Regions from separate parts of the Ensifer sp. Root1252 genome, predicted to be linked through region 1. Evidence: predicted binding sites of a transcription regulator. Region 1 holds the regulator's gene; each other region holds the start of a gene.
What was found. The regulator LexA, encoded in region 1, represses DNA repair genes until DNA is damaged. The targets are predictions, from matches to a motif close to TGTTCNNNNTGTGTTCNG.

Region 1 (8,071 bases):
TGCCAGATCTGCGCCGGAGAGATTTCGCCGAAGGCAAGATGCGCAGAGAGCATGGACGTACCTTGCGCTGCAGGGACGTCCCGCTCAGCCTTGTAGCCGGCAAGGGCATGTTCAACGAATTTGTGCAGGCGTTCGGCAGCGGCCTGCTCGCCCGGCGTCCAGATTTCGGCGAACGTCGATGCCCAGTCCGGCCGCGTCGGCAAGAGCTTCCACCGTTCAAGCTCCTCGGATGCCGGCCACCTCACAGGCGCTCTGATCATTTCCGGCGTCTCAATCGGCGCCGCCGGCTCGCCGCTGGCCTCAAGCGCACGCCAGAACGGCGTGAACACGCGATAAGGGCCGCCACCCTTCGTGAGGAGCCGTGTCGGCTCATGCAACAGTTGCCCTGCAAAGCTGCTGACGGTGAAGCCGCGTTCAACGAGCGCTTTCTTCAACGGCGCATCGGTTCCTATTCCGCTCGGGTCGTAGCGGCGATTCCAGAACACGGTCGTCGCGCCCGATTCCCGCGCTATCTCGGCGATCACATCCAACGGCGCACCGGTCCGCAGGATAAAGTCGGAGCCGTGTGCCCGCAGCGATGCCCGCAATGCCTGGAGCGAATGGTGCAGCCACCAACGCTGCGCGCCACCAAGCGGCCCATTGCCGCTTTCCTCCGGTTCATTGATGTAGATCGGAATCACCGGTCCACCCGTCTGCGCCGCGGTGGCAAGTGCCTGATTGTCTTGAAGGCGCAAATCTCGACGAAACCAGACCAGAATCGGCGTTGTGGGATTTGCGCTCATGACATTCCCGGGGGCGAGGAAGGAGGAAGGCGTCGCCGGCACCATAGCCGCAAAATGAAAAAGAGCCATTCGGGCGTTACCGCGAATGGCTCTTTAAAAACTGGCTCCCCGGGCCGGATTCGAACCGGCGACCTGTCGATTAACAGTCGAATGCTCTACCGCTGAGCTACCAGGGATCATCTGCGCGGCGTGTCCTGCAGAAGTGAGGCTGCTAATACAAATGCTTTTCCGATTTGCCAAGCTGTTTTTTTAAAAAAAGTGAGAAGTTTTGTTGCGAGCCTGTGGAGAAGCCCCCAATTGTGGGAAAGGCAGCCGGATAGGGAATGATGCATAAAAACAGAAAACAGACGCATTTCGGCATAGACCCGCACACACGGCAGATCGTGCTTGGCAAATGGCGCCTGAGGCTGCCGGAATCACCACTGCTGCGCATGCTGGTTGGCGGGCTGCTGATATTCGGCGGCTTTCTCGGCTTTCTGCCCGTGCTCGGATTCTGGATGGTGCCCTTGGGCTTACTCATCCTCTCGCACGATATTCCTTCAGTACGCCGCCGCCGCCGAAGGTTCGCAGTCTGGTGGGCGCGCCGACGCAACGGGACGGGGTCTTCGAAGGAACGATGATTCTTTCGCGAGGGCGATCCTCGCTTCGACAGGGCGCCACAAGCTCACGCTACACGGAAGCCGAGCCTATTCGGCTCCTTCGTCGGCGACGATGTGGCGGCGGCTCCAATCGAATAAAAGTCATGGACCGCCGCGTCCTCCCGACCGACTTGTGCGCAAACTCCCGCATTCGGGCTGTCGTTGAAAACCATTCGGCAACGGATCGGCAGCATAATGCCGCCCGGATTAAGGATGGGGCGGAATGGCTAAGACCACGACAAGCCGCGGGCGTCGCCGCGGCAGCCGGACAAAGAAAAAGGGCGGAATGCTGCCCTGGTATCTCGCCGCGGTGCTGACAGTCGGCGGCGTTGTTGCGTACGACCACCGTGGACAGTTGCGGGATCTGCCGGGCGTTTCGGATGTGTTCGCATCGGCGCCCAAGTCGACATCCACATCCAGGTCGGACGATCGGCCGAAGGCGCAGGCCCGTGTCGCCATGCCCTCGGCTACGCACAAGACGAAGCCTGTCGACGGACCGATACCCGCAGTCAATGTCGGGTTGGCCGCACCGACACCCGTCGAGCGCCCGATCGCGCAGCCCACGGCCGTCGAGCCCCAGGCGAATCAGTTCTATTTCTGCGGTACCCGCAACGACAATTGCGTCGTCGACGGCGGAACATTCCGCTACCAGGGCGAGGAGATCCGTGTCGCCGACGTCGATGCACCGCGAATCAAGCAGGCGAGTTGCGATAGCGAACGTGCCCGCGGCTTCTACGCCAAGCAGCGATTGCGCGAGTTGCTGAACGCCGGCGAGTTCAGGCTGATCGAGGCCATCGGCAGGAGCGACGACAAGAACAGCGAAAAGCTGCGCGTGGTGATGCGCGACGGCCGCTCTCTCGGCGCCGTGCTCGTATCGGAGGGCTTGGTTCGGCCCTGGAAGGGACAGCCCAAGCCCTGGTGTTAGACGGTGCTCGGCGTCATCAGAGAGAATGATGAGGGCCGGAAGCGTGTAGCCGTCTAAGTTATCCACCGAGCGCGATATCAATACCGATTATCAACCCCAGAGCCGATAGTGCCAGAAAGAACACAACAAGAGAGCTTGCTAGAAGCAGCTTGATGGGATTGGCTCGGAAATCTGCCTTAAGGTTCGGGAAAATTGGCGACATGTCCAATCGGCCGGTCACCGCGAGCTGGAATAGACGCCAGATTGCGACCGCAATGCACATTCCACAGAAAACTACCGTCAGTATGAGCTTGGGTAGATGATCAACTCTGGATTCAACGTCCAATTCCCTGAAGAATCTTGGTGCAAGGTAGCTTTACCGTGAAACGGTGTACAAGGTAGCAGCGCCCCGCGACGTCGGAAGAAGGGTTGGACGGAAGATTCGGGCCGTCTGTCGAAATGGTAAATCCATCCAATTGCCTCGTGTCGGACGCTGCCGTATAGCGCCCGCCGCCTGTCGTCGAAGGGGTTCGCGGCGATCCGTTATGGGGCCGGATCGGTAAGCCTGTGGAAGAGTTGGAGAAAGATGGAATTTCAGAAATGCCTGAGGACGTTTTTCAGAAATCCCCTCTTGCGCTCTTTCTATATTCATTCTAAACGCTCGCCACGACTTGATAATCTCAGTCGATGAGGCCTCGTGGCGGAGTGGTGACGCAGAGGACTGCAAATCCTTGTACCCCGGTTCAATTCCGGGCGAGGCCTCCAAAGCCACTCCTAAGTAGTTGAATTAGTTTCGCTATTTGGACTGCAGGATTTCATCTGCTGCCACACATTCCTCTTGGTGTGGCAATTGGTTCCCGTTATCTCCCTCTTCGACGTTCGATCCAAGCAGCAGATTGCCGATTCCATCCCCATTGCTTCTGGCAACACTCTGCCTCGTCAAGCGCGCCCGTTCGCGTTCCGCGAGTAGATCTTCGACGTCTTGGCGGCGCAACGAACGCCCCCCTCATTCAGGGTGCAGCAGTTTGAACGGCTGCGGCCGGCGTCCTGCCAGCCGCGCCTGTCGTCACTCCGCCGGGATAAACTTGAGCGTTCCTGCGAGCCTTGGGCCGGTCGATCCCTTCGTGTCCATCGGGTGGTTGATGCCGTCGTTCACCGGTAGCTCCTCGAAATCGAATGGGCTTATGCCTTCAAGGCACGCGGCGTTGACGCCGTAGAAATCCGGGTTCGCGCGCGGCTTGTGGAATGTGTAGATGCCGCACTTCGAGCAGAAGTAATGCTCTGCAGCCTTCGTGTTGAACTGATATTTGGTGAGTGCCTCGCCGCCGGAGAGAACCGTGACCCCGTCCTTGGCGGCAGAGACGGCAACCGCGCCCTTCAACTGGCAATAGGAGCAAGTGCAACGGCGGGCGGTGCGGAGGCCGCTCTTCAGTTTCACATTGAAGCGAACCGTTCCGCAGTGGCAGGCTCCGTCAAGGTTCTGAACATCGAGATTCATCCAATCATCCATCTGATTTTGAAGCGCATTTGATGAGCTTTCTTATGAGGTGGGTTGCTTGTGCTCAAGCGCATTCGGGGGCAGTCTCAATCCAGAGGACCGCACTCCCGTTGAGGCCGTTCGTTGTAGGGCCATCAGCCGATTGGGCTCAGGCGCGGGGTACGAGGCGTCTCGTCGCGCATCGGGCACATATTCAGACCAAGTGCCCGATACGTGCGCCAGCACGCTTTCGTGCTCCACGTCGGGGACGTTCCGCGGCCCGAGCCGATGCGTCGCAAGAGCGCTCGGCCAACGGATCGTGCGGAGAAAAAGCCTACGGCCGTTCGCATCCGTCCTGCATCATCCGCGCGAGGAGCGAACAGTCCGCGTCGCACCGTTGCCTTTCTTGGGTACGAACCTAGTTACCCATACCGTACCCAAGCGAGGAATTGCTGAATGAACCGTAATGGGCTCTATCTGATCATTGCCATGCTCGCCGTCGCCGTCATTGGTCTCGGCGCCTATGTCTACCGCGAGGAAACAAAACCGACCGGCGTAGAGATCAAGATTGGCCAGGACGGGGTTTCCGTTCAGGAGAATTGAGCGCCATCGGCCACACGCTCAACAGGTTTGGCAGCGGCGAATGCCGCTGGCGGTCGACGCCCCACGCGAGGTTCAAGGCGAACGCAGATCCGAAGGCGGTCGAAATACCGGCCATCGGTGGCGTAAGCGGCCGCGTGCTCGTTGCGAGCGTCAACGAAAGTGTGACGTAGATAGGGCGGGCGAGCGCGTGATTCAGCCCCTCGCACGATGAAAGCAACAAGTCACCCAGCGCCTGCGCGATTGGCTAAAGCGGTTCTCCGTCAATAGCAGCCCGATTGTCGAAAGTGAAACGCTGTGCGTGCCTGCGCAAAGGACATGCTGCCGGCACGCAGGTACGGTTTTCGGGGGGCAAGGAACATGGGCCAATGCGGCGCGTCCAACACGCGCAGCGAGGCTGCCCGCCTCGCAGCCAACCACTGTTTTCAAAGCGCAATTCGACCGGGCTGCGCTTGCCCGCCAGTTTGCGAACGTCCGCAGTCGCCAACGACATGGCCTTGCGAGGACGCGCCCCGAAATGGTGATTCGGTCACTATTGTCAGTGCTGAAAATATTGTCTCTAGACAGAACTGGGAATGAATATCCCAACAGCGCGACCCGTATAGGTAGTGTCAAACAAAGCCAACAATGGAGGAAAAGACATAAAATGAAATATAAGATCGCCCTGACTGCTCTTGCCATTCTTGCCGTAACGACGGCCACCGCAAGCGCTGAGGATCTCGTCTTTCAGCTTAAGAACAAGACGAATGCCGTTTTGACGAACTTCTACACATCGCCGGTCGGTGTTGATCAGTGGGAAGACGACGTCTTCGGGCGGCAGGTGCTTAATCCGGGCGAAAGCATGGAAATTACCATCGCCGACGGACGTGATGTCTGCAAATACGACATGCGCTTTGAATTCGAAGAAGGTTCCGGTCTCGACACGACTGAAGACAAGCAGGATCTCTGCGAGTTGGGCGAGTACTCGATTCACGAGTAAAATCCGTCGAGCGTGAAAAACACTCGATCCGAAAATCTCCGTCTCGCTACCCTATGTGGCGAGACGTTGAAGTAAGAGAGCGGCTGGCCGGCATGAAGGCGGCTAGAGCGTTTCCGGTTTAAACGGAGTCACTAGGCGCTCTATCTATTTGTTTTTACGCATTTCCTGGCGGAAAGCCGCTCCGCACTTTTCCTCGAATTGCGCTGGCGTGAGACGGGCTTAGTGGTAGCGGCGGATCAAGCCGACGAGCTTGCCCTGAATCTTGACCCGGTCAGGCCCGAAGATGCGCGTCTCATAGGCCGGGTTGGCGGCCTCTAGAGCAATTGAAGCGCCCTTGCGCCGGAAGCGTTTCAACGTTGCTTCCTCGTCATCGACTAGTGCCACGATGATATCGCCGGGATTGGCCGTGGTGGCATTGCGGATGATCACCGTATCGCCATCGAAAATGCCGGCCTCGATCATCGAATCACCCTTCACTTCAAGGGCGTAGTGCTCGCCGCTGCCGATCATATCGAGCGGCACGGTAATGTCGTGGGTGTTGTTCTGTATCGCCGAGATCGGCACGCCGGCGGCAATGCGGCCCATCACTGGAACCGACACGGAGCTGTTGTCGGCAACCGGCAGCGTTTTCGCCGCGGGGGCAGGGGCGGGCGGTTTGCCAAGGCTACCCTCGATGACGCTCGGCGAAAACCCGCGACGGGGCTGCGCGCTCGCAGCATAGGCTTCCGGCAGTTTGATGACTTCGAGCGCTCGGGCGCGGTTGGGAAGCCGGCGTATGAAGCCGCGTTCCTCGAGCGCTGTGATCAGCCGGTGAATGCCCGACTTGGATGCCAGGTCGAGTGCATCCTTCATCTCGTCGAAGGACGGCGGTACACCGGACTCCTTCATTCGTTCATGGATGAAAAGAAGCAATTCCTGTTGCTTGCGGGTCAGCATGGCAAGTCGCTCCAGAGGCGTGAAACAAATCAAGAACAGACACTATCTGTTCCATATGTGTTCCGCAAGTGCCTAAAATTCTGTGAATGTTGGTTCAATCAAGCGCAGATTGACCAACTCGTCGCTGCACGCGCCGCGCGAGGCTGATATGCCTCCTTCCGTTTATGGAATGAGGGTTTAATGACGAAGCTGATTCAAATCTTGCTGACCATCGTTGTCGCCGCGACCGCGATCCTTGGGTTTCGCTGGTATCAATACGTGGATAACAAGCAGAGCCCGTTTGACGAAGTTGGTATCGCGTTGAATGCGGCGATGCCCGGGCCGCTCAATCAATGGGGTTGTGACCGGCTGAAGCTGACATTTGGCAACGGACACCCGCCGCACGGTTGCGCCGCGGCCGATGGGACGCAGTGGAAATAGCCTGCCATCAAGGGATCAGCAGAAATATCGATGGGCGATCTGCTAGAGGAGGCCTGAATCAGGCCGGCTGCGTCGCGGAGCAGGCGTCCTCGAATTCCTTGACGGTTTCCGCGGAGTTGTCCTCCGGCAGCACAGCGTCGGCCGCTTCGGTCGCGACCGGCGTGTCGCCTTGATAGACGAAGGACTGGATGTAGTAGGCGATCGTTCCCTTCCAAACGTTCCGGCCGTCTATCTGCTGGCAGGGCACGGCCGTTTCGAAGTCGGCTTGCAGGTCGTCGACCGTGGCAGCGCTGAGGGCGATGTTAGGCGATGCGATAATCGAGGCGATAAGCAAGGCTGCAAGCACGGTGAACGTCCACTAGATCAGAGGTGGCGGCGATGGTTTGGTTAACGATGTGAACCGTGCTTTCGTTCCGAAGTCCAGCAAGCATGCCGGGCACTGTGCCGTGTTCAACAGTTCTTTGCGAAAGGCGAGCACTGGTGCTCAAGCTGTGGCAATGAAGGCACAAAGATTGGCGTGAGGTGCGTTGGCGTTTTCGATTTTCCGGCGCCCGCCTCAAAGCGTGGCGCTGGCAGCTGATCAACAATACCCGCCGCAAATGCTTCCGATGATGTTGGACGCCGTAATGGAGTGCGAGTGGCCAGCGGCATCCGCCTGTAGCGATCTTCGCATCTCCAGCCAAATACATACGACGTTCAAACGCGCTACGAAACCGGCATCTGACCGCGGGTGCTCGACCAGTCGCGCCGGGATGTCGCGGAGACGTTGCGCACCCCAGTTCGACTGGCCACTGACGGATATCTCTCTCGTGTCGTTAGTTCGAGAGGTTAAAGCCGACCGTCTTACTTCTTGTCTTTCTTGCCCAGGGAGAAACTGCTGCCGGCCAGCTTCACCTGTGAGCCTTCCGTCACAACGGCGGCTTTGACAGTCTTGTCCTTCTTTGGCTTTCTAACCTCGCGGTTACTTCGCACTTGACCTTTTGCCATGATCGTCTCCTTGGAAGGTGTGCCGGGGAACCCTGCATGGGCGCCGAATGCCGGCAAACCAGCCTGCATTGATACCGCCGTAAGTCAATGACGGTGCCGGTGGATCACTGTTTTGCCGGCGTTGCGTCGCGCATTCGTGCCCGGTGTCCGGGCACTGCGATGATAACGTCGCTTCGGTCACTTACCGTTGCGCCCCTGGGATGCTGTCGCAGGCCCTATGACGGCAGCAACTTCGGTTATCTTGTTCGCCGGAAATCCGGCGCGTTCCGAATGTTCGCGAATGACGTCGGCGCTTGATGCCTCGTGGACGCAGTAAATCTTGTCGCCGGCGACATAACTGGTGATCCA
Region 2 (8,071 bases), on a different contig from region 1:
GCGCTGGGTGAGGGCGCAAAACCCACATGCACACTGATCCCGGTGCCGCGGTTGGCGCTTGACGGGATGCTGTTCGAGATCGAGGCTGTTGCCGCGCTCGGCTAACCGGAACCATCGCGGGCGCAGTGAGTGGCGCCCGTTCGACCCTTCCGGGCCGAGATCTTGCCGATTGGCGGTCCGCTCACAGGTTTTCCCGGGTTAAATCCGGCCCGCTCGCCACAGGTTGTTGACAGTGCGGGAAAGTGATGGCGCGATGGGCGCTCGGTCTTCCCTTTCGCCAAAAGTTCCGGGAGAAGGGCTGATGGCATTGCAATACGACATGTTTGTTTCGTCCGATCCGGACGAGAAGGGCGCACGCTCCAAGCGCGCGTCCTCACGCGCGGCTGCCGGCATGAGCGCCGGCGCCATGGTCGATCATCTAGAGGCGACGGGTCGCTACCGCGTTCTGCAAAAGCTGGAGCCGCGCCCCGTCGTGGCCGCGCCGCGCGCCGAGTTTCCGCTCGTCGGCGTCATCCTCGACACCGAGACCACCGGCCTCAACCATCGCAAGGACGAGATCATCGAGATCGGCGTCATTGCGTTCACCTTTGACGCTCACGGGGCCATCGGCGACGTGATCGACGTCTATGGCGGTCTGCGGCAGCCGAGCGGCTCCATTCCAGCCGAGATCACGCGCATCACCGGCATTACCGACGAAATGGTCGCCGGCGAAACCATCGATGTTGCCCGGCTTCAGGCGATCATTGAGCGCGCCGATCTGATCATGGCCCACAATGCCGGGTTCGACCGGCCGTTTTGCGAAGCTTTTTCGCCGATCTTCGAGAAGAAGGCCTGGGCCTGCTCGGTCTCCGAGATCGGCTGGAGCGACCGCGGCTTCGAGGGCACCAAGCTCGGCTACCTCATTGGCCAGGCGGGATATTTCCACGACGGCCACCGCGCCGTCGACGATTGTTTTGCCCTGCTCGAGGTGATTGCGGGCCCAGCCGATGATACGCAAGAGACACCTTTTGCCGAGCTCTACGCGGCAAGCCAGCGATCGCGCGTTCGCCTCTATGCGGAAAACAGCCCCTTCGAGATGAAGGATCATCTGAAGGGCCGCGGCTACCGCTGGTCCGACGGCAGCGATGGGCGCCCAAAATCCTGGTGGATCGAGATCGGCGAAGAGGGGCTGGACGAGGAGCTGCGCTACCTCAGAACCGAAATCTATCGCTGGAACGAGGCCGATCCGCCGATGGTGCGGCTGACAGCCTTCGACCGCTTCAAGGTGCGCTGAGCCGCCTGACCGGCGCTCCACGCATGGCTGGTCTGCGAAGTCAGATCTACGAAATCGGTAGGTTTCTTGTATAGTCAACTCATCGAAGCGATGCATCTCCTCCCGCAGGACTTCGAGTGTGCAAGTGCTTTCTCCTCCTCCCAAAGAGCGCTTGCCGGAATGGCGACACTCCTCCTCCCGGTTGCCATTCAATCCTTTTGAAAGCCTGCCGCACCTCCTCCCGCGGCAGGCTTTTTTCTTTTGGCATGGGATAATCTTCAGAAAGAAAGTTCCAGCTGCGAGCGGGCTTCTTCCTCGTTGCCATTGAGCGACGATAGCGTGACCCCCAGCAGGCGTACGCCGCGCTTGAACGGATGGACCGATACCAGCAGCGAAACCGCAACCTCAAGGATCTCGGACGCTCCTGCGACCGGTGTGCCGAGCGTCCTGCTGCGTGTCGCCTGGGTAAAGTCTGAGTACTTCACCTTGACGGTCACCGTCTTTCCGCTCATCCCCTGCGCCTCGCAGTAGCGCCAGACCTTGTCGGCCAATGGCAGCAACTCGGCGCATGCCGGTTCGAACTCGAAAATATCCTCGACGAATGTGTCTTCCGCACCAACCGATTTGCGCACCCGGTCTGGCTGCACCCGCCGTTCGTCGATGCCGCGGGCGATGCCGTAGAAATACGGCCCGGACTTGCCGAAATGCTCCTGCAGGACCGCCAGGGTCTGCTGCCGCAGATCGAAGCCGGTTTCGATACCCAGGCGCTTCATCCGCTCGGCCGTTGCCGGCCCGACGCCATGGAACTTTTTCACTGGAAGCGCTTCGACGAAAGCCGGCCCGTTCTTGGGCGTGATGACGAACAGCCCGTCCGGCTTTCGCTGGTCGCTCGCCATCTTGGCGAGGAACTTGTTGTAGCTGACGCCGGCCGAGGCCGTCAGGTTCGTCGTTGCCTTGATCTTCGCGCGGATCTCCTCGGCGATCTCGGTCGCGATCTCCATGCCCTTCAGATTGTCGGTCACGTCGAGATAGGCCTCATCGAGCGACAGGGGTTCGATGACAGGCGTATATTCGGCAAAAATCTCGCGGATCTGCTGCGACACGCTCCGATAGACGTCGAAGCGCGGCTTGACGAAGATGAGGTCAGGGCATTTTCGCTTTGCCGTCACCGAGGGCATGGCGGAATGGACGCCATATTTCCGCGCCTCATAACTTGCCGCGGCGACAACGCCGCGCGCAGCCGCGCCGCCGACAGCAACCGGCTTGCCGCGCAGCTCCGGATTGTCGCGCTGTTCGACCGAAGCATAGAAGGCGTCCATATCGATATGGATGATCTTGCGCTGCCGCTCCGTTCCCGTCGCATCGGCTGTAGTCTGTCTTCCGATCACGTTGTCGCTAGGCTCGGCCACGTGCCGCTCCTTACTTCCACATGGTCCGCATGCGCGCGCCGACATCGATGCGGATCTGCCTGGCGCTGCGCTCGGACGCTGAGGCGCTGACCACCGGCCAGGATGCCGTCTCGAAGAACTGCAGGAGCGTTGCCGGAATGAACCGCGTGCGCGAGGCGTAGACGTGGCGATCGCCCTGCGCATGCTGGCCGCTCGTGAAGAACCGTTGCGGGGTGATCAGTGTGAGGCTGTCCTTTGCCCGTGTCATGCCGACGTAGAGCAGCCGGCGCTCCTCTTCGATCTCATGCGTGGTGCCGACGCCAAGATCGGAGGGGATGCAGCCGTCGACGACATTGAGCATGAAGACCGAGCGCCATTCCTGCCCCTTGGCCGAATGGATCGTCGAAAGGATCAGATAGTCCTCATCAAGCAGCGGCACGCCGGCCTGGTCGCTGGTCGCATCAGGCGGATCGAGCGTCAGTTCGGTCAGGAAGCGTTCCCGGCTCGGATAGCCGCCGGCGATCTGCTCCAGTTGCAGGAGGTCGGCCTTTCTGGTGTCGGCATCCTCGTGGATGCGGTCGAGATGCGGCTCGTACCATTCGCGTGCCTGGGCAATTTCACCCGGCCAGCCGCCTGCCTGTTTGCGCAGCCCTTCGATCAGGGTGACGAAATCCCGCCAGTTGTCGCCGGAACGCGGCGGGGCGGGGATCTCCCCGAGGGCTGCCAGCGGTTCCGGATCTGCGGCGATCGCGTCAAGGATCTTGCCGGCAGTCTGCGGGCCGACACCGGGGATCATGTGCAGCAGGCGAAAGCCGGCGACCCGATCCCTCGGGTTCTGCGCAAACCTGAGCACCGCCAGCATGTCCTTGACATGGGCGCTGTCGAGAAACTTCAGCCCGCCAAATTTCACGAAGGGGATATTGCGCCGGGTCAGCTCCACCTCGAGCGGCCCGCTGTGGTTCGACGAGCGAAACAGCACCGCCTGCTGCTTCAGCGTCATGCCGATCTCTCGGTTCTCCAGAACCTTCTCGACGATATAGCGCGCCTGGTCGGCTTCATCCGCGACCGCCAGCAGCTTGGGCCTTTCCGCCGACTGCCGCTCGGTCCAGAGGTTCTTGGTGAAGCGTTCCCGGGCGAGATCGATGACGCCGTTGGCAGCGGCAAGGATCGTCTGGGTGGAACGATAGTTTCGATCAAGCGTGATGACGTCGGCCGGAGGGGTGAACTCGCCCGGAAAATCCAGGATGTTGCGCACTGTCGCTGCCCGGAACGAATAGATCGACTGGGCATCGTCGCCCACGACCGTCAGGCCCCTGCCGCCTGGCTTCAACGCCATCAGCACGGATGATTGAAGCCGGTTGGTATCCTGATATTCGTCGACCAGCACATGGTCGAAACGGTTGCCGATGTCCTCGGCCAGTTCCGACACGCTGACGGTCTGCGCCCAGTAGAGCAGCAGGTCGTCGTAATCGAGCACGTTCTGCGTCTGCTTTGCCTCGACATAACAGGAAAACAGCTGCTTCAACTGCTCCTCCCAACCGGAAACCCAGGGATAGTGCGCGCGCAAGACCTCGCTCAGCGGCGTCTCGGAGTTGACCGCCCGCGAGTAGATCGACAGGCAGGTGCCCTTGGTCGGGAAGCGGCTCTCGGTCTTCGAGAGGCCGAGCTCATGCCGGACAAGGTTCATCAGGTCGGCACTGTCTTCCCGGTCATGGATCGTGAAATCGACATTCAAGCCGATTTGCTCGGCATAGATGCGCAGCAGGCGCGCGCCGATGCCGTGGAATGTTCCGGCCCAGGTGAGCGCATCGGTGGCAACAGTGGCGTTTGCCCCAAGCACCTGGGCGCAGATGCGCTCGACCCGTCGCGCCATTTCGGAGGCCGCACGGCGCGAAAACGTCATCAGCAGGATGCGGCGGGGGTCGGCGCCATTGACGATGAGGTGGGCAACACGATGGGCGAGCGTATTCGTTTTGCCCGACCCGGCGCCGGCGATGATCAGGAGTGGCCCTGCAATCGTTTCGCCGGGTGCGGTTACGCCAAATTCGACGGCATCGCGCTGTCGATCATTCAATTTTTCCAGATAGGCCGCCGCCACGCCGAAGTCCCCGGTAAGTCTCTGCCGATTCTACCTCTCGCGCTGAACGCTGGCACCGATTGCTCGGCCCTGCGGGCGACGCCGAGGCATCCCCGCGCTCGATATGAGAGATTCACGACGGGGAACGAATTAGGAACATATCAGCCGCAGATCACATTGCAAAGGCCCGGTTGGCAATGGCTGAAATGCCCATCGGTTTCCGGTCGCAAAATGCCGGGCTAGCGTTACCGCAATCAATCCCGCCCGTGGCGACTACCGAAGCGCCACGTTTGCGGCTATCTCTGTGGGCGAAATATCGCCCATCAAGCGCATCCCAAAAGAGCCCGCCCACCCCGTGACATCAAACGATCTACAAGCAGACGATCCGCCTTCTGACACGCCGCCCTCCGACGCGCCGACCGCGCGCATGCTGTCCTGGGCGCGCAATTCGGCGGTCTATCGCCTCGAACGACAGATGATGACGGAGAAACAGTTGTTCGACGCCATCACCCGGAAGGCGCGACAGAAGTTCGAGGATATCAGCCAGCAGCAGCTCAAGGCCGTTGCCGAGTTCGCGGTCAAGTTCGCCTATGATCTGAATGCCCTGAACGACGCGGATTATGCGCAGCTCAGCACGCAGTCGGCGGTGCGCAGCGGGAAGTCGAAACGGGCGATTGCGCAGAAGCTTTCGGCGAAGGGCATCGACAGGGAAACCGCCGCCGTGGCGCTGGAGGAGACCGACGATCTGTTTGCTGCCGTGGTCTTTGCTCGCAAGCGCGCTTTCGGCCCCTTCCGCCGCGGCGAGCTCGACGACAAGCGCAAGGCCAAGGAGCTGTCCGCATTCGCTCGCAACGGTTTCGGGTTCGAGATAGGCAGAAAAGTGTTCGAGATGAGCTCGGAGCAGGCCGAGAGTGTGCTGCGGAAGGACGCTTTCACCTAAAGCGCGTCGCGATTTCCAGGATTCGCTTGCGCGCTTTAAGCTCTTGTTTTTGTGCATGTCGTCATCGCAAAACCGCTGCGCACTTTTGCGCGATATGCTTTAGACCAACTGCTGGGCTGAACGCGACATGCCGCTTCCGTCTGCCGTCAGGATGACTCCCCGCTCGCGCCCGACCGGGTGAATTTTGCAACACTCAGTTGGCGGCGAGCGACTGGCGAGGATCATCCACCAAAGAGATCGGCTTTGACCACATTTCGGTCACGAATGGGACCAACAGCCACAACTCTCTCCTCGCATACATCCAACCCGGAATAAAAAAGTGTCTTTTCAATTGTCCCGCCGATCACTGCTTGCAGTGGTCGCAAGCTCTATTTTGAGCGCCTGCACACAGGTCCCCAAGCCCGGTCTCGAGCCAAATGCCGCCGACAAGACCAGCAAGCACGTCATCACCCCGCCAGAGAAGGCCCCGATCGAGCTTGAGCGCAAGGATGAGCCGGCGCCAAAGCTCGATTACGCCCAGATCTACGGTCCGGTCAAGGACGAGGGCTATGATGTTCCGGGGGTGCAGTTCGATGCGATAAAGCCGGAATTCCTGCGGCAGGAGGTCGCCTATGCGACCAACGAGCCGGCCTATTCGATCGTCGTCGATACGCAGAAGATGTTCCTCTACTGGGTGCTGCCCGGCGGCAAGGCGATCCGCTATGGCGTCGGTCTTGGCGCACAGGGACGCGCCTGGAAGGGCAGGGCGGTCGTGCACTGGAAGCGCAAGTGGCCGCGTTGGACGGTGCCGGACGACATGGTCGCGCGCCAGCCGCACCTGAAGAAATATGGCATCGAGGCGGGCGGCATGGATCCGGGCCTCAGCAATCCGCTCGGCGCGCGGGCGATGTATATCTTCCAGGATGGCCAGGATACGCTCTACCGCATCCATGGGTCGCCGCAGTGGCGCTCGATCGGCAAGAACGCTTCGGCCGGTTGCGTGCGGATGCTGCAGCAGGACGCAATCGACCTCTATAATCGCGTCCGGGGAAAGACGCCGCTGCTCGTCATCTGAGGCCAGCTGTCGACCGTGGGAGCGTTGAATGCTCCCACGGTCGACATCGCCGGTCCTAATAAATCGGCGGGGGTGCGCCGGGGATGCCGCCTTCGCCAGGCAGGAGATTGTCCTGCGGCTGGGCCGGTGTTTGCGCCGCCATTCCGCCGCCCGAAAGGTCCGTCACCACGACCGGCGTGCCGTTCGGCACGCGGTCATAGAGATCGACGACGTCCTGGTTGATCATGCGCACGCACCCCGACGACACCGACTGGCCGATGGTCCACCATTCCGGGGAGCCATGGATGCGGTAAAGCGTATCTTCCCCGTTCTGGAAGATATACATCGCGCGGGCGCCAAGCGGGTTCTTCAACCCCGGCTCCATGCCGCCGGCCTCGATGCTGTACTGCTGCAGTTCCGGCTGGCGTGCGACCATTTCGTTCGGCGGTTTCCAGCGCGGCCAAGGCCGCTTGTACTGGATGACGCCGCGACCGGCCCAGGCGAAGCCGGCCCGGCCGAGGCCGACGCCGTAGCGCATCGCCTGGCCGTTCTCATAGACGCGATAGAGGAAATGGTTGCCGACATCGACAACCAAAGTGCCGGGCCGCTCGCCCGTCGGATCGGGCACCATCTGCCTGTAATATCGCGGGTCGATCTTTTCGTAAGGGATCGCCGGCAGAGGATAGGTTTCTCCCGGCCGTTCGCCATACATCTCGGAGAGCACGGTGTTGGCGGCGGGCACCGGTTCCGGCGCCGGGGCGTATTGCTGTGCAACCCGCTCGCGCGTCGAGCCGCACCCCGCCAAACCGAGCACCGCCATGCCGGCGGAAAGCTTGAGGAAGGATCGGCGGCAGACGTCACGTTGCGGCATGGGGAACCTCAATTACCTGTGTTCGGTGACTACCGGGGGAATGGCGCATCTAGCGCTGCTCATCTCCCGCCGCCACCGATCACAGGCCGGCATAGGGATCTGCCAGCGCCGCGTCCGGTCGGCTAATGGGGTATTTAGTTCCCGAGATCTTGGCGGCCAGCTTTTCAGCGCCGTTTTTCTCAAGCAGCGTCCGGAAGCTTGGATGCATGCCGCCATCGACATAGGAATTCACCGGAGCGGGCGTCTGATTGGCGACTATGCCCGCGACCTTGGCGTCTTCCGTTTGCAGCCTTGCCATCAGCCCGGCGTCCGATGTTGCCGTGGTCGCAGGGCAGGCGCCAAGCGGGTCGGTCGGCTCGCCGTTGGCAAAGTCGGTGTTGAAGACGTAACGACCGCCACAGACCGAAACCTTCGGCTGGCGCTTCGTCGCTTCAAAGATGTCGTAGCCTTGTTTGATGTTCTTCCAGAAATTGAAGTTCGGGTCACCGCTGTTCCGCGCCATATTCGTTG
Region 3 (8,071 bases), on a different contig from region 1:
AAATCCCTGCGCAAGAAGGCGATCGGATGCTGCCGCAATGTCAGCCCTGTATGGCTGTAGTCCTCGATGACGTTCTGGCCGTCCGTCATCTGCCGAAGCGCGACCTCCGGCTCCTGCTGCTCGGCGATTACAGCCATCTCCCGTTCGGCAGCCGCCGCAAACAGCGGAAGGGGTTGATCGCGCAGCGCCTTGATCGCCCAGAGCGCATCGCGGCGCTCAAGCTTCAGCGAGGGCAGAAATGCATCGGCCTTGGCAAGCTGGACGAGCGCCTCCGCTGGCACGCCGGATCGGCGCCACATGTCGTCAACCGAGACAAAGGCATTGTCCATGCGTGCCGCGACAATGCGCGCGGCATCAACGACCGCCAGCCCTTTCACCTGCCGGAAACCCAGCCGAACGGCGTGGCGGCCAGAATTGCCGATCCGCTCCAAGGTACAGTCCCACCGGGACCGATTGATGCAGACCGGCCGCACCTCGACGCCGTGGGCTCTGGCGTCGCCGACGATCTGCGCCGGCGCGTAAAAACCCATCGGCTGCGAATTGATCAGGGCGGCACAGAACGCTTCCGGATAATGGCGTTTGATAAAGCTCGACGCATAGGCGATCAGCGCGAACGAAGCAGCATGGCTCTCCGGGAAACCATAGGAACCAAAGCCTTCGAGCTGGGAGAACGTCTTTTCGGCGAATTCGGGCGTGTAGCCGTTCCTCACCATGCCGGACACGAGCTTGTCCTTGAACCGCGAAACGCCGCCGGTGAACTTGAAGGTCGCCATCGACTTGCGCAGCTGATCGGCCTCGCCGCCGGTAAAGCCGGCGCAGACCATCGCCACCCTCATCGCCGACTCTTGAAACAGCGGCACGCCGAGCGTCTTGCCGAGCACCGCCTCAAGCTCGGGCGTCGGATATTCGACTGCCTCCTTGCCTTCGCGCCGGCGCAGATAGGGATGCACCATGTCGCCCTGGATCGGACCGGGCCGGACAATGGCAACTTGCACCACGAGGTCGTAGAAGGTCCGGGGTTTCAGCCGCGGCAGCATCGCCATCTGGGCGCGGCTTTCGATCTGGAACGTGCCGAGCGTATCGGCCTTGCGGATCATCGCATAGGTCGCAGGATCCTCCTGCTCGATCTTCGACAGGTCGAGATCCCGATCCTTGTGCTCGCGGATCAGATCGAAGGCCTTGGCCATGCAGGTCAGCATTCCAAGGGCCAGGATGTCCACCTTCATGAATTTGAGGGCTTCGACGTCGTCCTTGTCCCATTCGATGATCTGACGGTCCTTCATCGTGGCCGGTTCGATCGGCACGAGATCGTCGAGCCGATCATGTGTTAGGACGAACCCGCCCGGATGCTGGCCGAGATGCCGTGGCGCGCCCATCAATTGCTGGGCGAGCTTCAAAGTCAGCACAAGACGCCGGTCGTCTGGATTGAGATTGAGCTCGCGGACATTGCGATCGCAGACCTCCTCCGACCAGGACCACATGCCCGACGACAGCGCCTTGATCACGTCTTCCGGCAGGCCGAGCGCCTTGCCGACATCGCGGATCGCGCCGCGCGCCCTGTAGCGGGTCGCGGTGGCGCAGAGCGCTGCCTTTTCTCTAGAATAGGTGCGATAGATCCACTGGATCACCTCTTCGCGCCGCTCGTGCTCGAAATCCACATCGATATCCGGCGGCTCGTCGCGCTCCTGGCTGACGAAGCGTTCGAACAAAAGATCGTTGGTCGAGGGGTCGATGCTGGTAATGCCGAGAATGTAGCAGACGGCACTGTTGGCGGCGGAACCCCTGCCTTGGCAAAGAATGCCCTGAGACCGGGCATAGCGCACGATCGAGAAGACGGTCAGAAAATACGGGGCGTATTTCATGGTGCGGATGAGATCGAGCTCGTGTCGCACGACCTTCAACACATCGGGCGGCAGACCTTCGGGATAGCGATCGGGCACGCATTGCCAGACATAGTGCTCCAGCGAGGCCTGGGCATCCTTGCCCGGCACGATCGCTTCCTCTGGATATTGGTAGGTGAGCTCCTCGAGCGAGAAAGTGCACCGACGGACGATCTCCATGGTTCGCGCGAGGGCTTGCCGGTACCGTGGAAACAACCGCTCCATTTCTTCCGGCGGCTTCAGATAACGATCAGCATGGCGCTCGCGCTCGAAGCCCGCCTCGTCAATCGTCGTGCGGGTGCGAATGCAGGTGACAATATCCTGCAACTGCCGACGGCTTGGCTCATGGAAGAGGACATCATTGGTGACGACCGTTCGCACCTTGAATCGCGCCGCAAGATTGGAAATCTCATGCAGCCGCAGCTGGTCGTTCTGCCGGCGCCGCAGACAAAGCGATACATAGGCCCGATCACCAAACAGTTCGGCCATCTTGCGCAGCTGGATCGCGCAGGCGTCATCCGGCAGATCCGGCACAAGAACGCAGATCATGCCGTCGTTGTAGGCAATGACATCGTCCCAGTGGAGGATGCAGTTGTTCTTGCCGCCGCGCGACTTACCGAGCGTGATGAGGCGGGTCAGCCGGGAATAGGCAGTCCGGTCGGTTGGATAGACCAGCAACGACATGCCGTCTTGCAGATCGAGCCGGCAACCGACAACGAGGCGTAAACCGGTGGCGCGCGATGCTTCAAGCGCCCGTACAATTCCGGCAAGCGAATTGCGATCGACAACGCCGACGGCTTCGATACCGAGAGCCTTGGCGGTTTCGAACAGTTCCTGCGCCGAACTCGCACCGCGCAGGAAGGAAAAATGGGTCGTGACCTGCAGCTCGGCATAACTCATGCGAAGATCCCGTGCATGAACCAGCGGTGGCTTCCGGTTTCAGGATCGATGCCATCACCGGAGCGAAACACCCAGAGACGCTCGCCAGCCTCGTCTTCGATGACGAAATAATCCCGCACCGCCTCCATCTCGGCGTCTCGCTGCCACCACTCGCCGAAGATCCGTTCCGGACCGTCGGCGCGCTTGACCTTCCGGCGCGTGCCACGCCAGGTAATCGAGACCGGTGGACGGTCCGGCAGCAAGGCAATGGCCTCGATCAGCTCGGGACGGGCCAGCAGCCGGACCGGCCGGCGCCAATGGCTGACCCAGGTGACCTCGACCGGATTGGCCGCGGCGCTGATGCGATGGACGGAGCGCTCGGGCACGTCGGAGGCAACGGGTGCCACCCGATAAACACGCTGGCCACGGTTGCCGTAGATATCGATCAGCGGCGTCACGTCCGTGACCTCGTCCTCGACCAGCGATGAGGATTTCTGACGCTCCTCCAGCGGCTCGGCCATGACGGCGACGAGTGTCAGCTTCTCGATCCCGAAACCGGGCTCGATCTTCTCCGTCCGATCGCGAAACAGTTTCGTCAGCCAGGCGACATCGCGCACTGGCTTCACCGTGCCGGCGCGGATTGCCTGCCGCGAACCGTCGACCTTTTCGACGATCAGATCGGCGCGCCGAACACCAAGGCCAAGCCTTTGCAGCTCGTCGATCAGTTGCACGACCAGCCGGCCGACATATTTGTCGATGGTTTCGGCAGCACCGATCGGTTCGGCGAAGGCGCGGCTCACCTCGACGAGCTCGGCGGTGCGGATCGGATCGATCGGTTCGCAGATGCGGCCGAACATCTGGTCCAGCCGCCGGCCAATCTCCGGACCGAAACGGAGCGTCAGCGGCGCGCGCGGCGTGTTGGCCAATTCGCCGATCGCCTGGAAGCCGAGCGTGCGCAGATCGCTGACGACTTTCCCGGGAAGGCGCAGCAACGATATCGGCAGCTTTTCGACGGCACGCGCGGTCTCGCCGGTCGGCGCGATGACCGTCTCGCGGCTGATGGCGCGGGCGCAGGCGTGTGCCGCACCCCAGGTGTCGGCGACCGCTACTCGGGGGGTGAGTTTTTTTGCCAGGAACTGATTGGCGATCTTGGTCACCATGGCGAGCTCGCCGCCCTGGAGGTGATCGGCACCCTCGGTATCCATGACGATCCCATCGATCCCATCGACCGCGACGATCGGCGAATAGAGCGTCAGCGCCCAGAGGGTAATGCGTTCGAGTGCTGCGGCATCCTTTGCAGGATCCGCCTCGACCAGCATCAGGCCGCGGAACAGCGCCTGTGCTTTGGCCGCCGGCATTCCGACATGCACGCCGGCTTTCCTGGCGGCCGCGTCGGCGGCCGACACCCAGCGTTTCGAGCCGCTCCTCGCGATCACGGCGATCGCCTGTTCAGGCGGAATAGACGGATCGGCCCGACGAATGCGATCCGTCGGCAGATCCGGAAGATAGATCGAGACGACCCTTGTCATCGCACGCCCTCACGAGAAACTCAGCACATTCACCCGCTTTCACGCGCATCAATTCCAGCAACCATTGGGCCCTCCCCACACCCGGCACCGGCAATTCCTCCGACGGCATCACGCTCACCCGCCATCGGGTGATCGACGCTGTCGGCTGCCCGAAATCATTCGCCTCCGTCTGTCGCCGCCAACGTCGCACGGCAAGCGCCATCGTGCCCGTTCGCTCAGCCGCCAGCTGCAGCCGGCGCGAGCTGACCATCGGCAGGCGAACAAGTTCGCCGACGACTGCGCCGAGCCCACCAAAGGAAAGCCCTTCCTCCATATTTGCCAGAACGTCTTCCTCCCTATCGGATTCGACAAAGATCACCCGGTCGGGATGGAGGCCGACCTGGGCGAGCGCCGGAAAAAACAGATCGGGGCGCGTCAGGCACCAGACGATCGGGCCTTTGGTGCGGGCCGCGATGCCCGCCGCACACAGGGCTGCTGCCGCACCATCCACCGTCCCCGACCCGCCGCCTGCAAATTCGTGCAGGGCGCCATAGGCCAGACCACCTCCCGGGAGCACTGCATCGATTTCCGGCACCCCAAAGGAGAGACAGCCGGCTTTCCTTGCTGATACGCCTTCCAGCAATGCAATGCGTTCGCGCAAATCGGAAATCACCCTTTCACGGGCAGCAGTCATCGTTCACGGCTCCCTTCAAGGTCGTGTAGGTGGCCGACATCATGTCGAACAAAATGCGGATGTTCTCTTTCTGTTCCGACCCAATAAAAGAGTCAAGCAACCGGAGGGATGGGAATATTATCCTGATCATTAGAAATGAGCAGAATACCCATAGGAATCAGCCCAATAGCGTCCTACGAATTTTTTCCGGGCGCCTGCGAGCGCTAACCCCTTTGTGTGAATTGCGAGGACAAGTCGGGATCGTCACAGTGTCTTTAAGATTTTTCTGCTGAACTCCCGGCATGACGAAGCCTCCGAGATCAAAACCCCTCCTTCGTGACACCGAGGCCCCGATCCGTTCCCGGCCGCGAGGCAAGCGAAATCCAGCCCAACCACAGCTCCTGTTCGATCCCATGCCTGAGCGCGTCGAGCCTGCGCTGGCGGAATTGAAGACCCGTCCCCCAAAGGGAAGCGAGTGGAGCTGGGAGCTGAAATTGGATGGCTATCGCCTTGCCGTTCACATTGAACCGCGGGGGATCCGGATCCTCACGCGTGGCGGCCATGACTGGACGCACCGGTTTCCAGCGATAGAGCAGGCCGCCCGAGCGCTCGGGCCGGCGACGATGATCATCGATGGCGAGGCCGTTGTGCTCGACGAAGAGGGTCGTCCGGATTTTGGGCTGCTGCAGCAATCGCTGGGCGCATCCGGCAAACAAGCTGGCAACCGTGCCTCCGAAGCCGTCCTCTACGCTTTCGATCTTGTTTATCTGGACGGGCACGATCTGCGCGGAATCGAATACCGGTCCCGCCGACACCTTCTCGAGGACACGTTAAACGGCCCAAAGAGCGACCAAGCCGGCGCCGTCAGGCTATCGGAAACACTCGATGCCGAACCAGCCGTCCTGCTGGAGCATGTCTGCCGCCTCGGCCTGGAAGGCATCGTCGGCAAGCACCTCGACCGGCCTTATCGCTCGGGCCGGACCGGCGATTGGGTAAAAGTCAAATGCATTCAGGGCGAGGCCTTCTTCATCGTCGGTTATGAGAAGTCGGCAGCGTCCCCAGCCGGCTTCGGCTCGTTGGTGCTTGCTGCGTATCGTGGGGATGATCTCGTCCACGTCGGAAGCGTCGGCACTGGATTCAAAGAAGTCGAGGCGAGCAGGTTACGGAAGATGCTGGACACGCTCCGCTGGAAGCGAAAGCAGCCGCCCCTGCCCTATTCCGGAAGTGCCGATGTCATCTGGGTCGAACCGACCTTGATTGCTGAGATCGAGTTTCGCGCCTGGACGGCGGACGGGAAACTCCGCCACCCATCCTACAAGGGCTTGCGAGAACGCCAGGACAATGCCGAGGTCTTCCGGCTCGACTAGCGAAAACAGCGCCGTCCGCTAGATTGTCCGCCATTCGAGCTCAATCGGAGTAGATGGCCTGCTATGTGCAACCTTTATCGCATGGAAGACAAGGACTGGGTCGCAAAGTGGGCCCAGGACGCGGAAAGCCTGATCAATCTGATGCCAGCCTACCAGATGAACCCGGATCAGATGGGACCGATCGTCCGCAACACCGCCGACGGAAAGAAGCAACTGGTCCATGCGCGCTGGGGACTGCCTTCCCCGCGTTTCGCGCTCGAGAAGGCGGCCAAAGCGAAGGCCGAGAAACTTGCGGCCAAGGGCAAGGCTTTCGATCTCGAAGAGCTCATCCGCATGGAGGCCGACCGCGGCACGACCAATGTGCGCAAGCTCAGTTTTCCGCACTGGAAACGATGGTTTGGTGTCGAAAATCGATGCCTCGTCCCGGTCACCAGTTTCGCGGAACCGGATCCGGCCAGCCAGAAGGTTGGCGGAAACGTGCCAAATGCCTGGTTCGCCCGCGATGAGCAGAAGTCGCTGATGTTCTTTGCCGGTCTGCATGTGCCGCAATGGCAGAGTGTCCGAAAGGTCAGGGATGGCCTGACCACCGACGACCTCTATGGGTTCTTGACTACGGATCCCAACGACCTGGTGAAGCCGATCCATGAGAAGGCCATGCCGGTTCTGTTGCTGACGAAGGAAGAGACCGACATCTGGATGCGCGCGCCCTGGGATGAAGCAAAGGACCTTGCCCGGCCGTTACCGGATGACGCGCTGATCATTTCGTCGCGCGAACCGTACGGGTCCACGATCGTGTCGAAATCCGGAGAGCCGGTGGAACAGGGCAGTCTGCTTTGATGCCTGAATTCAGGGCTTGAATATCTCGGAGAAACGAAAAAGCCTGCCGCGGGAGGAGGTGCGGCAGGCTTCTCGAAAGATTGAACAACGGCTGGGAGGAGGAGTGCCGCTGTTCTGTCAGGCTCCCCTTGGGAGGAGGAGTGGGTCGCCTGAACACGAAGCTCTGCGGGAGGAGGTGCATTGCTTCGTTGACCTCAAAATATCAGAGGCTGCCTCGACCGCCAGCGCTTAAATCGCAGTGCAGTTATGCACATGTTGCAATGCAATATAGGCCTTGTGCTCATTCTTCGGCCATTATGGTTGAGACGCAGCCTTCTCTATGCTGGGCTCAAAGCCGAGAACGAATTCGATCACCTTGGCGCAGGACATTTCGCACGGCTTCAGTATAGGTCCATGTCCAGCCAGTCGATAGAGGTTGAAGCTGACGATATCACTTCCGCTAAGCTCCTCGCCATAGAGCCAAGTCCGTTTGCCATCCCGCGACCGCTTGACGGTCACGCCCCATGGTCGATTACCAAAATATCCGTCGACATAGCCGTCCGGCAGTTTCGCTAGCGCGTCTTCAAATATCGCCTGGATCGATGGAGGTTTCTTGCCGTCGGCAGTCATGGTGCCAGGCATTCGTCGCAGATCCCGCAGCCATCGTCACCCATGCTCGAGGCCGGACGTAAACCTTCGACAGCAAGCACATGCCGTTGCATCCAACGCACACTTCTCAATCGCGGTCCGGCGGAAGAATTTCGTTTCATACTTTCGGCATATCAGCCGCGCTTCGATCCATGGCCATGCTCCAGTGTTGGGGTACACTAGAGATAGTGAGCCTCGAAGGCTGCACAAGCCGAGAGAGATTGCTGTCGGAGATTGGCAACGCGTTGCTGCTGGCGCCCGTCTCAAAATTAACTGCCAAGGGCTGCTCTAACCGGCCAT
Region 4 (8,071 bases), on a different contig from region 1:
CGTGACGATGAAGATCGCCACGCCCAGCGCAATCTCGACCTCGTGGATGGCGCCGTTGATGAAGACGGCGTCGTCGCTGGTGATCCTGAGCTGCGTGCCCTCGGGAAGAATCTGCGTCTGGATCGTCTCGACGACCTTGCGCACGCCCTCGGAAATATCGACGGTATTGGATTGCGCCTGGCGGATGATGCCGAGGCCGATGCCCTGGCGGCCGTTGGAGCGCAGCGCCGTGGTGCCTGAATCGGGTCCGAGCGTCACCGTGCCGATGTCGCGCAGCCGCACATTGTTGACGAGGATGAGGTTTTCGAATTGCTCCGGCGTCTGCAGGTCGGCGGTGGCGCGCACCGAAATGTCCTGGCTGGCGCTCGTCAGCTTGCCGGCCGGCACGTCATAGGAGGCGTTGGCAAGGGCCGTCCTGAGGTCTGCCACCGTCACGCCGCGCCCGGCAAGCTTGGCTTGGTCGAGGTCGATGCGAAAGATTTTTTCCTGGTCGCCATAGACGGCAACGTCGGCGACGCCCTCGACGGCGGCCAGCCGGTCGCTGATCTCGTTTTCGACGAGCAGCGTCATGTCTTCCATCGACATGGTATCGGAGGTCAGCGCCAGGCGCATGATCGGTTGGCTGTCGGCGTCCGCCTTGACGATGCTCGGCTCGTCCGCCTGGTCGGGCAGCTGGTTGCGAACGCGCCCCAGCGCGTCGCGGATATCGTTGGCCGCCTGGCCGATGTCGGTGGTGTCGGAGAATTGCAGCGTCACGCGGCTGCGGCCGAAGGACGAGGTCGAGGAGATGTCGCGGATGCCCTGCACGCGCGAGACCGCACCTTCGACGACCGATGTCACCTCGCGGTCCATGGTCTCGGGTGCTGCACCGTCGAGCGTCGTCGTCACGGAGACGACCGGCTGGTCGACCTGCGGCAGTTCGCGGATCTCGATGCCGTTCCAGGCCGCAAGGCCGGCGACGACGATCAGCGTGTTGACGACCAGGGCGAAGATCGGCCGGCGGATGAAAAGCGCGGTGAAGCCGGTCTTGCCGGCCTCGCGCGCGGTCTGGTGGCCGGGTTCCTTCGCGCCGCTCACTTCCCGTCCTCCGCGACCTTCTGCGCGGCATCGCGGCGCTCGCGCCCGGCAATGCGCACGTCGCCGCCGTCGCGCAGCCGCTGCACACCTTCGGTGACGACTTCGTCGCCTTCGCTCAAGGCCGCATCAACCAGCACCTTGTCGGGGTTGCGCTGGATGATCTTGACCGGAACCCGCTCGCTCTTGTCGGCGCTGACACGCCAGACATAGGAGCCTTCGGAGCTCCACTGGATCGCGAGCGGATCGACGGTCGGATAGGTGTCGCCATCGAATGCCATGGTCACCGAGAAGGACATGCCCGCCCGCAACGTGTCGTCAGGATTTTCCAGCCGCGCCCGCACGCGCAGCGTCCGGCTTGCCTGGTCCAGGCGGTTGTCGATGGCGTGAATGACGCCGTCGAGTTGGCTGCCCGGCTGGGCAATGGCGTGCGCTGTCACCGGCTGGCCGACGACGATCTTGCTCGCAAAACGCTCCGGCACCCAGAAGTCGACGAGGATTTCCGAGCGGTCGTCGACCACGGCGATCGGCGTCGTCGTGGTGACGTAGTCGCCGACATTGACGGTGATGATGCCGACAACGCCCTGCGACGGCGCAACGATATCGCGGCGCTTGAGGTCGAGCTCGGCGGTCTTGAGCGCAAGCTCCGCGGCCTGCATGGCGATTTCGGCGTCGCGCACGTCGACGGCGGTCACCGCGCGCGCTGTGCTGAGGTTGCGATAGCGCTCCAGTTTTTCGCGGGCACTGTCGCGCGTCAGCCGCGCCTGGTCGGCAGCAATCTTCTGGTCGTCGCTATCGAGCTTGGCGATCACCTGCCCCTGCGCCACCTTTTCGCCGGAGCGCACGAGAATTTCGGTGAGGTTGCCGGTGGCCGTCGGCGTCACGGTGACGGAGTGGATCGCCTCGCCGTTGCCGATCGCGTTCAGCCGGTCATTGACGACAGACGTTGCCGAAGGGCGAACCATGACGAGGATGGCGTCGTTGCCGCCCTGCCTGCGTCCGCCGCTGCCTTGGCCGCCCTCGCCCCCAGCGGCACCGCTCTGCTTGGAGATGGCATCGATCAGCGGATGCGAGACACCGATCGCGGCCAGCGTTTCGCCTGCTCCGGGCACGAACCGCACCCAGACGCCGGCACCCACCAAAAGCACAACGGCGCTCACCGCCAGCTGTTTCCAAACCCGCATTCATGTCTCCAAATATGCAAAACGCGCTCCTGCGCGGCACGCGCCGGCGGAATTCCGATTTGCCCAGAGTATCGTTGTTCGCACCTTTGTGGGCAACGGCGGAATGCCATCATTACGCAATTGTAATAAAAGCGTATTTGTTGGCGGCATGATGACATCAGCGCCATCGTGCGCCGGCAATCGCGATCGCCGTGTCATTCCATCAAAACGCACGGGACAAAGACCGTTTACAGCGATTTCCTCTGAGGTATCCTGCAACCGCTGGCAGCCATTGCCATCAGGTTTCGACCGGTTCTTGAGAGGGAAGCAAAGACATGTGCGATGCGTGCGTCATGGAATCCGTAAAGCAGAAAATGTTGTCCCGCCGCAGCTTCTTCAAGGCAGCAGCCGTCGGCACAGCGGGCATCGCCGCCGCGAGCGCCGGTATCGCCCCGCCGGCGCTCGCCCAGGGACACACCGGCGTCACCGACCTCACCCACGAACTCTACGAGGAGTTCCCGACCTTCTTCGGCCAGCAGCAGTTCTTCCGCGAGCAAAAGTTCAGCTACGCCAAGGACAAGTTCAACCTGTTCGAGCTCCGGGTGAACGAACACACCGGCACCCATGTCGACGCGCCGCTGCATTTCTCCGCCGATGGTCTGTCGGTCGCCGAGCTGCCGGTTGAAAAGCTCGTCGTGCCACTCTGCGTCGTCGACATCCGCGAGAAGGCGTCCGCCGATGCCGATGCGCAAATAACACCCGACGACATCAAGGCCTGGGTCGCCGCCAATGGCGACATTCCGGAAAACGCCTGCGTCGCCATGCTTTCCGGTTGGGGAGCGCACCTTGGCACTGACAAGTTCCGCAATGCCGATGCAAACGGCAAGATGCACTTCCCCGGTTTCCACGCCGAGGCGGCGAAATACCTGCTCGACGAGACCAAGGCGGCCGGCATCGCCGTCGACACGCTTTCGCTCGACCATGGCCCCTCGCCTGATTTCGCCACCCACTATGCCTGGCTGCCGGAAGGCCGCTGGGGACTGGAGGCGGCCGCCAACCTCGACAAGGTGCCCGTCAAGGGCGCGACCCTCGTGCTTGGCGCGCCCAAACACCGCGGCGGCACCGGCGGTCCGGCGCGCGTGTTTGCGCTCGTCTAGAGCATACCCAGGAAAAATGCGAAGCGGTTTTCCGTGAGGAAATGCGTACAAGCAAAGAGGGATACCAACCTGCCGATCCGGCGGCGTCCGCCGCCGGACGCCCCCCGATTGACCCTATGACCAGGAGACGTCATGAGCACCATCGCCCCGCCTGCCGATCCGGAATCCGACGCGCGCGTAAAAGCCGTGTTCGACGACATTCGCGCCACCCGCAAATCGGATTTCATCAACAATATGTGGCTGTGGCTCGCCTTCGATGCCGACCTGCTGGAGCAGACCTGGCGCGACGTCAAGGCGGTGATGGCAACGCCCTCCGCGCTCGATCCGCTGGTCAAGGAAATGCTCTACATCGCCGTTTCCGTCAGCAATGGCTGCGGCTACTGCGCCCATTCGCATACGGCTGCCGCGAGAGCCAAGGGCATGAGCGACGCCGAACATGCCGATCTCTTGCGCGTGATCTCACTTGCCGCCAGAACCAACCAGCTGGCGACCGCCTTGCAGGTGCCGGTGGACGCTGCCTTCGACAGGACGGCCTGACGGCGGTGAGCGCGAGAATAAGCGGCTTCGAAATCGCCTGTCTTTCCACAGGCTTGGTGCGGGTGGCGCAGAAAACGGAATAAAAGAAGAACATCCTTTCTGGCCTTTCGCCTCCGAATCACTACATTGAGCCGCATGATGAGTGGTTTCGACGACATTCCCTTCTTCGACGAAGAGCCGGCCCCGCGCAAGCAGCCGCCAGCAACGGGCGGCATCGCCGCGCGCGCCATGGCTGCCCGCGACCGCCAGCAGCGCCCGGATTATCTCTCCGGCCTCAATCCGGAACAGGCCGAAGCGGTCGAATCTCTGGATGGCCCGGTGCTGGTTCTCGCCGGCGCCGGCACCGGCAAGACCCGGGTTCTCACCACCCGCATCGCCCATATTCTTTCCACCGGCCGCGCCTTCCCCTCGCAGATCCTTGCGGTGACCTTCACCAACAAGGCGGCGCGCGAGATGAAGGAGCGCGTCGGCGTGCTCGTCGGCCATGCGGTCGAGGGCATGCCCTGGCTCGGCACCTTCCACTCGATCGGCGTCAAGCTGTTGCGCCGCCACGCCGAGCTGGTGGGCCTGCGCTCCGACTTCACCATTCTCGACACCGACGACGTCGTCAGATTGATCAAGCAGATCATCCAGGCCGAGGGCCTCGACGACAAGCGCTGGCCGGCCAAGCAGTTCGCCGGCATGATCGACGGCTGGAAGAACAAGGGCCTCGACCCGGCGCAGATCCCCGAGGGCGATGCCCGCGCCTTTGCCAACGGCAAGGGCCGCGAGCTCTACGCCGCCTACCAGAACCGGCTGCGCACGCTGAACGCCTGCGACTTCGGCGATCTGCTGCTGCACCCGATCCGCATGTTCCGCAGCAATCCGGATGTGCTGAAGGAATACCACGACAAGTTCCGCTACATCCTCGTCGACGAGTATCAGGACACCAACACCGCGCAGTACATGTGGCTGCGGCTTCTGGCGCAGCGCGCCAAGGGCGTGCCGCAGAACGTTTGCTGCGTCGGCGACGACGACCAGTCGATCTATGGCTGGCGCGGCGCGGAAGTGGACAACATCCTGCGCTTCGAAAAGGATTTCCCCGGCGCCAAGGTCATCAAGCTCGAGCGCAACTACCGCTCGACCGAGCATATTCTCGGCGCCGCCGCGCATCTGATCGCCCACAACGAGGGGCGCCTCGGCAAGACGCTGTTTACCGAACGCACCGACCCGGATGACGAGAAGGTGCAGGTGCACGCCGCCTGGGACTCCGAAGAGGAAGCCCGCGCCGTCGGCGAGGAAATCGAACAACTGCAGCGCAAGAGCCACAAGCTCAACGACATGGCGATCCTGGTGCGCGCCTCGTTCCAGATGCGCGAATTCGAAGACCGCTTCGTCACGCTCGGCCTGAACTACCGCGTCATCGGCGGCCCGCGCTTTTACGAGCGGCTCGAGATCCGCGACGCCATGGCCTATTTCCGGCTCGTCTGCCAGCCGGCCGACGACCTTGCCTTCGAGCGCATCGTCAACACGCCGAAGCGCGGCCTTGGCGACACCACCATTCGCACCCTGCACGACTATGCCCGCGCCCGCGACGTGCCGATGCTTGCGGCTGCGACTGACATCATCGAGACCGACGAACTGAAGGCCAAGGCCCGCAAGGGGCTGTTCGATGTCGTCGCCGATTTCCGCCGCTGGCAGAGCCTGCTCGAAACCACGCCGCACACCGAACTTGCCGAGCAGATCCTCGACGAGAGCGGCTACACGGCTATGTGGCAGAACGACAAATCGGCCGAAGCGCCGGGCCGGCTCGAAAACCTCAAGGAACTGATCCGCTCGATGGAAGCCTTCGAGAGCCTGCGCGGCTTCCTCGAACACGTCGCGCTGGTGATGGACGCCGAGCAGAACGAAAACCTCGATGCCGTCTCGATCATGACGCTGCATTCGGCCAAGGGGCTGGAGTTCGACACCGTGTTCCTGCCCGGCTGGGAGGACGGCCTGTTTCCGCACCAGCGCGCGCTTGACGAGGGCGGCCGCTCCGGCCTCGAGGAAGAACGCCGTCTTGCCTATGTCGGCATCACCCGGGCAAAGCACCGCTGCCACATCTGGTTCGTCTCCAACCGCCGCATCCACGGGCTGTGGCAGTCCACCCTGCCCTCGCGCTTCCTCGACGAGTTGCCGAATACCCATGTGGAGGTGGCCGAGACCGAGCAGTCCTATGGCGGGTACGGCCGCGGCGGCTATGGCCAGTCGCGCTTCGACAAGGCCGATCCCTTCCAGAACAACTACTCCACCCCCGGCTGGAAGCGCGCCCAGCAGAACCGCTCGGATGCGACGCGCGACAACTGGGGCTCGCGCTCCGGCCACGCCGTCGAGCGCATCGGCTACGGCGAAAGCGGCCCGCGCAGCCGCACCATCGATGGCGAACTGGTGGCGAAATCCACCAGCACCGAGCCCTCGCGCTTCACCGTCGGCGACCGCGTCTTCCACATGAAGTTCGGCAACGGCAACATTTCAGCGATCGAAGGCAACAAGCTGACGATCGACTTCGACAAGGCCGGGCAGAAGCGCGTGCTGGATGGATTTGTCGAGAAAGCGTCAGCGCAACGAGTCTGCTAGGCTGGCACATCAGGTGGCAACCAGTTGGGACAACGGACGATTTGGATTGCCGGCATCGGATTCTAAATCGCCCAGGCGGAACGGCCAATATGATTGACACCTCCCGCACCGTCGAAGTCAAAAAATCCTGGCCCCAATTGATAGGAATCCTCGCCGCCGCCGCAGCACTGTCGGCGGCTTCCCTAACAACTGTACTGAACTGGGTGTAGAAGCAGGTTCTGGTCGCTTGTTGTTCGCCCGCTATCTCGGCTCGATAGCTTGGCCCGCTGCATTCCTGGGTGTACTCGTCCTCTACGTTCCGATGCGACGCAGCGTTATCATGTTGTCCCCTCAGGGGTTTAGCGATGCTCGACTGGCTCCGAGCATGATCCCCTGGCCCGCGATCGTCGGCCTCAATCCGATCGAGTATCACAAACAAAAAATGATTGTGTTGACACTCGATCCGAACACGATCGGCCGCCTACATAAGAAAATTGGCGCGAAGATTCGGCGAAGCGGCATGTTTGGAACACCCAAAGGGCTCCTAGTGGTCTCGCACGGCCTTGCCATTACTTTTGCCGAGCTACATTCACTACTCCTTGCCTACCATCGCGACCATGGCCACAAGGCTGATGTTGTTCAAACAGCTTGCGAGTACGGGAGCGTTCATCAAGAGCGTGACGGTTGAAGGAGACGGCACAGCTGCTGGCGACTGTCAGGTCCTACAGATGCTCGACGCGAAGGCGGCCTCCCCAACGATCGTTGAGATATTCGCAGACGAGGGTGCGGTGGCAGCGGTGCGGTTTGTCCTCGGCGCAGAGCAGGCAGGCGCCCTGCAGCGCCTCCGGCTTCACGTGCTGCTCGACCTTGCGCTCCGCCATCAGGTCGAGAAAGTCCCGCGAAAAGGTCTTCCAGTCGCCCTTGTCGGTCTTGTAGACCTTCATGATCGCCTCGGTGGGCGCAAAAAGCGGCTGGTGCACATAGTCGATACCGCCGATCTTCTTCAGGAAGAACGCAAGGTCATTGGCCTTGGCGAAGCCGGCAAGCTGCGAGGTATTGTGCAGCCGGACATCGACGATCGTCTTGACGCCGGCCTTCTGCAGGCGATCGAAAAAATCTTCCGCCGATGATTTTGTGAAGCCGATCGTAGAAACCTGCACGTTGTCCATCGCGTCCACCCCAGTTGCCCGCTGTCACACAGCCTTCAGCCAAGCTAAAGCCTAGATCATCTTGCGGTAGACGAGAAAGCCTGAACGCTCCGCCACCTTGTCGTAAAGTGCCATCGCTGTGGCATTGGTCTCATGTGTCTGCCAGTAAACCCGCGGCGAGCCGGCCGTGCGGGCGGCCTCGTAGACGCCTTCGATCAATGCCGCGCCAACGCCCTTGCCGCGCGCAGCTTCGCTGGTGAAGAGATCCTGGAGATAGCAGTTCGGCCCGATGGACGTCGTGCTGCGGTGAAAGAGGTAGTGGGTGAGCCCGACCAGCCGTCCCTCGTTTTCGGCCACCAGCGCGTGCATCGGCTCGTAAGCATCGAAGAATCGCGACCAGGTCATTGCGGTGATA

Region 2: a site for LexA is predicted at 4,859-4,876, ahead of ASD02_RS05045 (ATP-dependent helicase). Genes of this name have one in related genera too.
Region 3: a site for LexA is predicted at 5,022-5,039, ahead of ASD02_RS07495 (ImuA family protein). Genes of this name have one in related genera too.
Region 4: a site for LexA is predicted at 4,007-4,024, ahead of ASD02_RS13560 (UvrD-helicase domain-containing protein). Genes of this name have one in related genera too.

What each region holds. Positions count from the first base shown of each region.
Region 1 is NZ_LMDT01000006.1:10,117-18,187, reverse strand. It holds gene ASD02_RS08135 (deoxyribodipyrimidine photo-lyase) at 1-782, opposite strand, end outside; tRNA gene ASD02_RS08130 (tRNA-Asn) at 884-958, opposite strand; gene ASD02_RS08125 (hypothetical protein) at 1,109-1,402, shown strand; gene ASD02_RS08120 (thermonuclease family protein) at 1,644-2,345, shown strand; tRNA gene ASD02_RS08110 (tRNA-Cys) at 3,016-3,089, shown strand; gene ASD02_RS08105 (GFA family protein) at 3,391-3,822, opposite strand; gene ASD02_RS39160 (hypothetical protein) at 4,258-4,404, shown strand; gene ASD02_RS08100 (hypothetical protein) at 5,048-5,380, shown strand; gene lexA (transcriptional repressor LexA) at 5,600-6,316, opposite strand; gene ASD02_RS08090 (hypothetical protein) at 6,497-6,736, shown strand; gene ASD02_RS08085 (hypothetical protein) at 6,795-7,082, opposite strand; gene ASD02_RS39155 (hypothetical protein) at 7,580-7,723, opposite strand; gene ASD02_RS08080 (DUF4242 domain-containing protein) at 7,901-8,071, opposite strand, start outside.
Region 2 is NZ_LMDT01000002.1:115,406-123,476, reverse strand. It holds gene ASD02_RS05060 (RidA family protein) at 1-105, shown strand, start outside; gene ASD02_RS05055 (3'-5' exonuclease) at 302-1,273, shown strand; gene dinB (DNA polymerase IV) at 1,531-2,661, opposite strand; gene ASD02_RS05045 (ATP-dependent helicase) at 2,672-4,738, opposite strand; gene recX (recombination regulator RecX) at 5,145-5,657, shown strand; gene ASD02_RS05035 (L,D-transpeptidase) at 5,977-6,711, shown strand; gene ASD02_RS05030 (L,D-transpeptidase) at 6,767-7,561, opposite strand; gene ASD02_RS05025 (murein L,D-transpeptidase family protein) at 7,641-8,071, opposite strand, start outside.
Region 3 is NZ_LMDT01000005.1:90,337-98,407, reverse strand. It holds gene ASD02_RS07505 (error-prone DNA polymerase) at 1-2,780, opposite strand, end outside; gene ASD02_RS07500 (DNA polymerase Y family protein) at 2,777-4,288, opposite strand; gene ASD02_RS07495 (ImuA family protein) at 4,209-4,961, opposite strand; gene ligD (non-homologous end-joining DNA ligase) at 5,243-6,307, shown strand; gene ASD02_RS07485 (SOS response-associated peptidase) at 6,371-7,144, shown strand; gene ASD02_RS07480 (hypothetical protein) at 7,439-7,765, opposite strand.
Region 4 is NZ_LMDT01000012.1:217,984-226,054, reverse strand. It holds gene ASD02_RS13580 (efflux RND transporter permease subunit) at 1-1,077, opposite strand, end outside; gene ASD02_RS13575 (efflux RND transporter periplasmic adaptor subunit) at 1,074-2,258, opposite strand; gene ASD02_RS13570 (cyclase family protein) at 2,573-3,394, shown strand; gene ASD02_RS13565 (carboxymuconolactone decarboxylase family protein) at 3,527-3,931, shown strand; gene ASD02_RS13560 (UvrD-helicase domain-containing protein) at 4,067-6,529, shown strand; gene ASD02_RS13555 (hypothetical protein) at 6,894-7,196, shown strand; gene ASD02_RS13550 (DUF488 domain-containing protein) at 7,231-7,677, opposite strand; gene ASD02_RS13545 (GNAT family N-acetyltransferase) at 7,729-8,071, opposite strand, start outside.